3 regions of the Paenibacillus sp. S-12 genome follow, and region 2 is predicted to be linked to each of the others. Evidence: riboswitches for the same ligand, from Rfam matches in the RefSeq annotation. Region 2 holds a riboswitch; each other region holds the start of a gene.

Region 1 (3,283 bases), on a different contig from region 2:
TCATGCCGATTCCGGCTTTCTCCAGCGCGGCAATCTCTTGGCGAAGCGCATAGGCCAGTTGGAACGCAGCTTGCTCACGCGGGATATCATCGCGGACAAAAGACCAGTTCAAGATTGTGACTGGGCCAGTAAGCATCCCTTTAACCGGTTGAGAAGTCAAGGATTGAGCAAATGCCGTTTCCTTCACTGTCATTGCCTCTGTAAACGCAACATCTCCATACAACACTGGCGGTTTCACACAGCGCGAACCGTAGGATTGAACCCATCCAAACTTTGTAAATGCGAACCCATCTAACTTTTCACCGAAATATTCGACCATATCTGTCCGTTCGAACTCGCCATGCACCAGAACGTCAATTCCGATCTCTTCTTGAATGCGGATCCATCGTGTCATTTCATCTTCTAAATACGTTTCGTATGTCTTTGCATCCCATTCGCCCTTGCGGAAACGAAGGCGAGCGCGGCGAATATCCGCAGTTTGCGGCATACTTCCGATCGTTGTTGTCGGTAGCAGCGGCAAGGAAGGCCAGCGCTTACGATGCAGCTCCTTGCGCTCTTCAAATGGAAGGCGTTCAATTCCTTTTTCTTTTTCTGTCCGAAGCAGCTCCTCCAAAGCCTGAACCACTTGCGGACGCTGTCTCGAAGGCTCATTGCGCCAAGCTTGAACGCGAGCGCCGCTGTCTGTGAGCACTGCGCGAGTCTCCTCGCTTGGGCTTGAGAAATGACGAGCAAGCGCAGCAGTCTCCTCCAGCTTCTCGTCTGCGAACGCCAAGGCTTCTCTAACAGGGGCTGGCAATTCAATCTCCCGCTTCGCAGTCAACGGTACATGCAGCAGGCTGCATGATGGCTGTACGATCCAGCGCTCCCTCGGGACAATACCTTCCACCGATTCGAGCCAAGCCGCTGCTGCGGCTAGATCCGTACGCCAAATATTACGGCCATCAATGATACCGATGGCAAGCTGCTTCTGTTCTGGGAATCCAAATTTACGCAGTGCTGCTTCATTTCTACCTTTATCATGAACAAAATCAAGACCGAGCGTATCTACCGGAAGCGACACGAACGATTCGTAATCTGATACTGCATCGAAGTATGTTTGCACCCATAGCGACAAGCTTGGAGCCGCCTTGCGAAGCTCAGCATATATTTCCTGCACTGCCGGCCAATGTTCGTGCGGCATCTCCAGAACGAATGCCGGCTCATCCAATTGAACGGTCTTCACGCCTTCCTGCTCCAATTCACTCAAAAGCTGTCCATATACTCCAGCGAATTGACGAAGTACATTCAAGCGTTCTTCCGGTTTAATCCCTTTAATAAAGCGGACATACGTATAGGGGCCGATGATGACTGGCTTTCCTTCAATGCCATGGGCTTGCTTAGCCCTGCGATATGCTTGCAGCGGGCGGTTGACCGTCAATTGCGGAGCCTTGCCCTCCCACTCTGGCACAATGTAGTGATAGTTCGTGTTGAACCACTTCGTCATCTCGCAAGCGACGGCATCCTGTGTGCCTCGAGCCAATGCGAACAGCAAATCCGCGCTTACTTCACCTCCATTGTAGGAGAACCGTGAAGGAATCAATCCGAAAGTAGCAGTCATATCAAGCACATGATCATACCAGGTGTAATCATTGACCGGAATCAGATCAATACCTGCCTCTTGCATCGTCTTCAGGCGAACGTCATTGATGCGTTCCAGCTCATCCTCCAATTGCTCCGCAGAGCTGTTGCCTGCCCAATACTGCTCCAATGCCTTTTTCCATTCCCGGTCGTATCCGATCCGAGGGTAACCTGCTGTGCTTGTCTTGATTGAATTGGCTGTCATCATACTGCCCCTCTCATGCGTAATTTTGCCGTACGGGATTAATTGGACAATTTCTATCGCTTAACACGGAATTAGAATTGCAGTCGAACTCACTACTCCACCTTATGAGACGTTTATGGATCGCCTTGTGCATTCATTACATCCTTAATATGCAAAAAAAGACATTCCTGTCCCATAACAGAAATGTCTCGTAAACGTCCATGAAGGCATAATGGAATAGATCGTTCCTTCCGGCTCATTAGCAAAAAACACCTCATGCTAAGAGGAATCGAAATGACGATATCCATGCTTACGAACACTTCCCTATCTCCCGTAGGTACGAACAGTGTTGTCAAAACAGGCAGGTCTCCTGGCTTCAGCTTCATTGGCCATTGCAGCCTTCCCGATTCCTTACAAACCAGTGGCTCTCTCGCAATACCTCAACTGTCACAGTGGCGGGACCGCGCCGGATTTCCAACCGGCTTCCCTATTAAGCTTCGACGTTACCCGAAGCACCTGTTTCCCATATTTAATTACATTGAAAGCCGCTTTCACACATCTTCCAATTGAGAACGATTATATATCTAACCAGAGCGATTGACAAGAATTTTTTCTCAGTTTCTATTCGAAAAAAATCCTAACCCCGCCCGCTTCATTTGTACATAAGCTCCCCTTACATACACAATAGGCGAGCCTCACGGCTCGCCTAACGATCATTGATGGGGTGATATGCTAGATGACCATCCCTTCATGTACGAAAACAATATCTTCGTCCTTCTCATCCAGCGTCAATTCGCGATTATCCAAGAACCATACATCATTTTGCTCCATAAAGAACGTAATGCCGTTCACGACTTCCGTCACTGCTGGATATTGCGGACTGTCTTTCATGATGCCGAATGAATAAGGCCCTGAAGCACTGAATCCGCTGTAGCGCACAAAGATGCGCACTTGATCTCCTGCTGTAAATCCCCAATCGGCCAAAAAACGCTCGACTGCCTTCGCTGTAACGCGTAATTGCATGCTCAGACCTCCTTAATCCAACCTATCATCATTTATGATCATACCACGCGCATATATCATTTGTTAACACCAAAGTGTTTGGTACGAACATGGTCTGCGACTTTTTCCGACTGTCCGCATTACGCAGATGTTGAGCATACAACATATGTCCGTTGTCGGCAATCATCCACTATAGCTCAGAAAAGCCTCTCCTTGAAATTACAGCTTGATCCGCTGAAGACGAAGCGCATTGAGCACGACCGAGACTGAACTGAACGCCATGGCCGCGCCTGCAAGCCATGGAGCAAGCAGACCGGATGCTGCAATCGGAATGCCGAGCGTATTGTAAATAAGCGCCCAGAACAAGTTTTGCTTAATATTGCGCATCGTCCGGCGGCTCATCTCCATCGCATCAGCAATCCCGTTCAAGTCGCCGCGCATCAAAGTTACACCTGCTGTCTCCATTGCTACATCCGTCCC
Region 2 (3,283 bases):
GCAGCAGAGAAGCCTAAAATATTTTGCAAGCCAAGCAGCACTTCACTTATAGCAGATTCAACGGAGGATACATCGCCTGTAATCACAAGCGATCCGCTAAAGCGATCGACAAAGCCGATTTGTACTCCAGCAGCCTTCGTTGCGATATCCGCTGCTATAATAGATGCCTCGCTTGGTGTTATGGTCATGACGCCGATTGAATCGTGCGCATCGCTGCCCAATCCCAACTTTTTGTAGATGTCCGGGTTCGGATTCGCGATAATATGAGCCAATGTGACCTGTTTACCAGGCACGTACTCTTGGATAACGCGTTGTTTTTCATTCTGGTGTTGCTCCATACCATCATCTCACTCTCATGTCAGAAAACACGTGAAATTGCTGTAAAAAACATAAAAGCCCCTTAAAAGTTCACGCAGGAATTTTTAAGAAGCCTCTTCGCTTGGTTTTGTATGCAACACGCCGTTGTGTTACCTTTACTATATTTTAATACTGCAAACGTTGTCAATACACATTCAGACAAAATTCGACGCAATCTCAAGATTGAAACATTTTGTTCAAAATTTCGGCCACATCCCCTGCCGTTGGCACGCGAGGATTCGTCGCCGTGCAGCCATCCTTCAGCGCTCCCTCGGCAATCGAGTCCCTCATTTCATCCAGCAGCGCCTGATCAACTCCACATTCCTTCAGCGTATACGGCATCTGCAGTTGTTTCTGCAGCTGCTTGATCGCTTGTACAAGGCTGCGAACACCGCTCTTTGGATTTGGTGCGGACAGTCCCAAGCTCTTGGCGATTTCTGCGTAGCGAACTGCGGCAGCAGTGCTCTCTTCCCTGCCATACCCTGGTTTATAATTCGCATTGAATTCAATGACATGCGGGAGCAGCATTGCATTCATGCGGCCATGCGCAATTTTGAATTTGGCCCCTGCGACATGCGCAATGCCATGATTCAGTCCGAGCGAAGTAATGTTGAATGCCATACCCGCTATGCAGGATGCATTATGCATTTTCTCACGCGCTTCTAAATCACTGCCATCCTTATAGGCTCTTGGCAAATAAGCAAATACCAACTTGATAGCCTTCTCTGCCAGCGCATCCGATATATCGTTCGCCTTCGTAGATACATAAGCTTCGATTGCATGCGTCAACACATCCATTCCGGTATCAGCCGTAATGAAGTCTGGAACACTCTTAACCAGTTCCGGATCTAATATCGCCTCTTGCGGCAGCATCTCATCGGATACGAGCGGGTATTTAATGTTTTTCTGCTTATCACTGATTACCGAAAATGATGTCACCTCGGAGCCCGTCCCACTTGTCGTCGGGATTGCCACGAATGGAATGTCTTGCTGGTTCAGCAGCTTTTGTGCAAACAGCTTCATCGCCTTGGCCGCATCAATAGCGGAGCCGCCGCCGATAGCAATAATCAAGTCGGTGTTGAATGCGCCTAATGCCTCTACACCTTCTGTGACAATCTCAACCGGCGGATCTGGTACGATGTTGCTGAAAATATATTGCTCATTGCTGTCATGCAGCCGATCGAATACCATGTTGATCATCCCTGATTTGACCATAAAAGGATCGGTAACGATGAAAATACGCTTATTGCGCCATTCCATCAGACGATCCAGCGCACCATGACCCATGTAGAGATCGGCTTTAATCGAAAGTTTGTCCACGTAAAGCACCTCCAAGGAGTAGTTACAACAAAAAAAGAGGCCTCTCAAAGGAATAGTTCCCTTTAAAAAGCCTCTTTGCTTGTTATGTTGTCTGCACGCCATTGTGCAGCTTATCATTCAATTGTCATTTATACTGTACATCGTAATGCAAACATGCGTCAACCGCAATGTCGACGATTTCATCATTACGACAAATCTTCTGCAAAAAAATTGGGACATGCACACCATTGTGCATATGATTCTTCATCGTTGAAAAATGTCCCGCTTGCTTTTATTTATACGTCTTCGTATGTTTGGCGGCGAGCACCCGGCCCCTCCGACAGCATTGTCGGCAGCCTTCAAGCAATGTAAAAAAGCCTAGCGAGGCGGTATCGTCACTAGACTTGTAAACCAGTCACTTTCGCCTCGAAATGACTGGCCTGGCAAAGTTACTAGACAAAAGACCTGACTTAAGACCGAGCTCATCGGCCTATTACAGTGGCGGGACCGCGTTGGATTTGCACCAAACTTCCATTGTCTATAACTTCTTCTATTGTGCATGACGTGAATGGTCGTCCATTCGACATAATTATAGCACAAACGATCTGAATGGCAATATGAAAAAAATAAAAGATAAAAGAATTGAGGATTTGCTCGTCATTATGTCCCCGCAGATGTGAAGCACCCTGCCCTTTGAGATAGCAATCGAAAAACTCTACTAGAATATGATTCATCGTCTCAAGACAGTAAATGGATCAATCTCTGCCCTGCCGCCCTGCAGCATATTGGACAAAAGCGGGGAAACCAGAGACAGGTTTGTAAGAGGGCTGGAGTTAAAGCGATGACAACGAGCAGAAGCATAGCAATTGCATTCTGATAACGCGGCTGCTTCTATATTTTTTCGTTCCTCTTTGCTGCGTATGAGCGTCCACACTCCAAGAAGCGCCCAAACAAGCAGCAAAAGTCTAAGCCCCAGCCAACGGAAGCTCCATTCAATAACCGACGCCAATGTGAAAATTAGGAATGCTGCAAACGCGCCAAGCCTTATCATGGCTTTGATCTTTTTCTGATATGACTTTGTACAAATGCGGTATAGTGCAAAAGATATCTCACAAACAGCTGCAATGATCAAAATTATGATTTCTATTATCCAAATTCAATCCTCCTCTGCTTCATCAGTGCAGCATCAGCATAATTAACGATTGGTGCAGAGTAAATATGTACGACACTATGCTGTAGGAATAACAAAGTAAGCTAAAAAAAAGACGAGGTAAGCTGCTGCTTCCCCGTCTTATTGAACTTCATCATTTTTTAGTTTTCGCAACTGCTCGTTGATTTTCGTTGCGACCTTCCTATCACTGCTCCATCCAAGCCAACGGACGAGAAGGGAGATAATTGCGATTTCAACTGCGACTATCATTGTGCCAACTGCTCCCGTTACCCAGCCCATCCAATTCGTGAATGTAAGCATCACAACTTCTACGATTACAAAATGGATCAAAATTCGCATACGCATTCCCTTTTCACTGATATCAGCAGGAAAATGGAACATAAGACTTGGCAAGACCCCCACCAATGCGACGTGTAGGCACACCTGCGCTTCATATCCCACGTATCCGGGATGGTA
Region 3 (3,283 bases), on a different contig from region 2:
TGCCAAATAGGGAGCAAGGACAAGCGTATAGGACCAGCCGCGCATCGCCAAGCTTCCCATTACCCAAAATAAAATTTCATTGATCGTCTGATTCGTCATTGCCACAAGAAACGATACAATTGAGCCAAGAAAGGCTTGCATCACTACCCCGGATAAAATAAGCGTCTCGATCGGAATCTTGCCCTGCTCACTGGCAAGCTTGATGACCACCATCAAGGTTGCCACCCCTGTTGCGAATGCGACGACAGGTATAGTCCATTCGCCGAACAGTGCATATTGCAGGCCAAAGTAAATAAGCAAAGCGGCTCCCACAGAAGCGCCAGAAGATACCCCTAATGTATACGGGTCTGCCAGTGGATTGCGCAATACCCCTTGAAATGCAGTTCCCGCTACACCGAGTGCCGCTCCGACGAGCAGAGCCAGCAGAACACGAGGGAAGCGTACCTTCATCATAATTTGCGCAGAGGCATCATCCCATGTAACCGGAATTACTTGATCCATGCCCGGAATATGATGGAGCAGAATTTGTGCAATTTCTCCCATTGGCATTCGTACTGACCCTACAGCCAAACATCCCACAACGGACAAAAGGAGAAGCGCAATACCCGCTCCTCCATACCCAACCATTTTATTCATCGTTCTCTCCACGACGATTATTTCACCAAGTCCGGATGAATCGCCTTCGCAACAGCCTTCAATCCGTCAGCAACACGTGGTCCCGGACGGCTGATCAGGTTCTGATCCACACCAATTACTTGATTGTTCTTAATTGCATTGATATTGTTCCAACCGCTGCGTCCACGAATAATTTCTTCCAAGGACTTGTTCGTCTCGGAATCCACTACACCTTGTGTGAACATGATTACATCCGGATTGGATTTAATAATATTTTCTTCGTTAATTTGAATCCAGCCAGCTGAATCAGCCGCAACGTTTGTGCCGCCCGCCATTTCAATCAGCTCGTTCATGAACTCGCCGCTGCCTACTGTCCAGCCTGGGGAGAATTCAATGTAGACCTTCTTCTTCTCCGCGCTTTGGACCGCATTCTTTACGTCATCACGCACTTGCTTCATGTTGTCAACGACTGTCTTCGCTTCCGCTTGATGGTCTGTAATTTGACCATACAATTCGATATTGGTAATCACATCATCGTACGTTTTTGGCTCGACCTTGAATATTTTAATTCCAAGCTCGCGGAACTTTTTCACAACTGGCTCCTTCATGGAGATGCCTGTGAACACGATGTCCGGCTTGGCTTTAATAATTGCCTCTTCATTCGGCTTCGTAATGCCGCCCATTTTCTCTTTGGACTTCGCTGCTTCCGGATAATCATCAAAATCAGAAACACCAACGATTTGAGCATCCAATCCAAGTGCGAACAAGGACTCTGTCTCTGCTGGAGATACAGACACTATACGTTCAGGCGCTTTTTCGAAGGTAAATTCTTCGCCTGTTGCATCTTTAACAGTCAGTGGATATTTCGTTTTCAGATCATCCTGCTTCGGTTGTTCAGAGGCAGTGTTGTTGGTCTCTTGCTGAGCAGCCGTATTTTCAGCGGGTTTAGCCGCATCCTTGTTGCCGCAAGCCGCAAGTCCTACTGTCAGCATAAGCGCCAGCAGCGCCGCAACCGATTTGTTCAACCATTTGTTCATGTTTTATCTCTCCCTCGCGTCATTCTTTCCTCGTCTTACCTCTGTACCAAATGTGCAAGCGTAAAGCGGTTCCATTCGCCACCATGCGTAACGAAATTGCGTGACAAGTTGCAATTGCCTAAAGTTATACTCCCCTGCGGGTATCGGTTGTCAATGAGCACTTGCATATACCTAAGCTGTACCTCTTCATGTGACTGAATTCGTGATATACATTCGTGCTGTGCATTTACATCAAATTGCATTGCTGTCGTGTATAAGCGCTTATGGTTATGAAATGCTTGCTTATACAGCAAAAAACCCCCGATCCTTCGATCCAGGGGAACACATTGTCATCTATCGCAATATCCAGCAGACACCTAGATACAGGGGCCAGCAGCTAAGCTGCCATGTTGCCTGATGCATTACGCCAATGACGTGCTCCTCTCCGCGAAGGATACAACTCGTCTATCTTCAGGCAGGTTTCCTGACTTAGGAGAATACGTTGAGCTCGCCTTCCCATCCTTATCAGCGGATACCATACCTGCTGATCAATTAGACAGTGGCCTAATGAGCACAACACTCCATTCACAGTGGCGGGACCGCGCCGGGTTCACACCGGCTTCCCTTTTAACCCTGGGTACAAATATCACACATCCCGGCATTTCAACCCATACAGCCCCATTGCTGTACAATAACATTCATGGATCAATCCCGTTATGATTCCCCAAGGACCTGAAGTATCGCGAATATTCAACATCGAATAATTTCGTTATCTAAGTCCTAAACTCGATATTAGATTATAGGGGAAAAGCCCACCACTTGCAATAGAATACATCATTGCTGCGATGATATTAGCCTGTTAGCGCATGCTTCCTCATTTGCTTGGCAGACGTTCCGCTCGCAAGAACTTCCATTTGCGCGCACATTGCTTCGCTGTAATCATGATCCCGCCGCCGATTGGCGCTGCCGCTTCCCAAAATGATTTTCGTGGAAAAGCCAGCGTATATAATCGACGTACGACGCCTCCGTGTGTAACAATGACAACATCCGGCCGCGGGGCAAGTCCGCTGCCATATGTTTGCCGCATCCGGCTCGGCTTGCACCGCATCACCCGCCCACGGGGAAGCGGGGAAGAATGATGCGGCCGACGACGGGCAGCGCATTCCTGACGCTCCGCGTGTATGCCGCAGCTGCTGCCGAAGGATTCGCGCGCGTTCCGCAGCACTTCCCACCATACATGCGCGGTGCGCGTGCAGAAGGACTGCCATGGCTCCCCGCGCGGCGGCTGGACGGCTGAAGAATCGTCCAGCCATCTGCGATACTGAGGATCCTCCTTCAAATCATTGTAGGTCAAGCCTTCCCACATGCCGAAGTCATACTCTCGCAATCTTGTATCCTCTACAGCTTGCCTGCTGTCGCGCGGACGCAAATAAGCAAGCGTATCGCGGCAGCGCCGCATATCGCTCGTATATAGAAGCGGTGACGGATGTGCCACTGCGCGGCGAAGCCCTCTCAGTTCTTCAGTGGAATCCGGCAGCAGCGGCACATCTGAATAGCTAATGTAGCGCCGCTCTGTATTCTCTTTCGTCAAGCCGTGGCGTACAAGCGCGAAGCGTACAATCTTGCTGTTCGTTTGACTCTTTTTTCGTAAT

The links. Region 2 has a riboswitch for cobalamin ahead of NO352_RS07515 (1-propanol dehydrogenase PduQ). Riboswitches for the same ligand answer to the same signal wherever they lie in the genome.
Region 1: another riboswitch for cobalamin. It lies ahead of metE (5-methyltetrahydropteroyltriglutamate--homocysteine S-methyltransferase); the one in region 2 lies ahead of NO352_RS07515 (1-propanol dehydrogenase PduQ).
Region 3: another riboswitch for cobalamin. It lies ahead of NO352_RS17635 (ABC transporter substrate-binding protein); the one in region 2 lies ahead of NO352_RS07515 (1-propanol dehydrogenase PduQ).

Annotation. Positions count from the first base shown of each region.
Region 1 covers NZ_JASIUF010000005.1:671,981-675,263, reverse strand. Annotated here, with positions in the region: gene metE (5-methyltetrahydropteroyltriglutamate--homocysteine S-methyltransferase) at 1-1,822, opposite strand, end outside; cobalamin riboswitch at 2,145-2,336, opposite strand; gene NO352_RS05950 (HesB/YadR/YfhF family protein) at 2,534-2,824, opposite strand; gene NO352_RS05945 (heavy metal translocating P-type ATPase) at 3,023-3,283, opposite strand, start outside.
Region 2 covers NZ_JASIUF010000008.1:1,500-4,782, reverse strand. Annotated here, with positions in the region: gene NO352_RS07520 (BMC domain-containing protein) at 1-338, opposite strand, end outside; gene NO352_RS07515 (1-propanol dehydrogenase PduQ) at 535-1,677, opposite strand; adenosylcobalamin (AdoCbl) riboswitch at 2,063-2,215, opposite strand; gene NO352_RS07510 (DUF3021 family protein) at 2,948-3,208, opposite strand; partial or broken gene NO352_RS07505 (transposase) at 3,238-3,283, shown strand, end outside.
Region 3 covers NZ_JASIUF010000018.1:50,587-53,869, forward strand. Annotated here, with positions in the region: gene NO352_RS17630 (FecCD family ABC transporter permease) at 1-636, opposite strand, end outside; gene NO352_RS17635 (ABC transporter substrate-binding protein) at 654-1,652, opposite strand; cobalamin riboswitch at 2,089-2,312, opposite strand; gene NO352_RS17640 (histidine phosphatase family protein) at 2,506-3,283, opposite strand, start outside.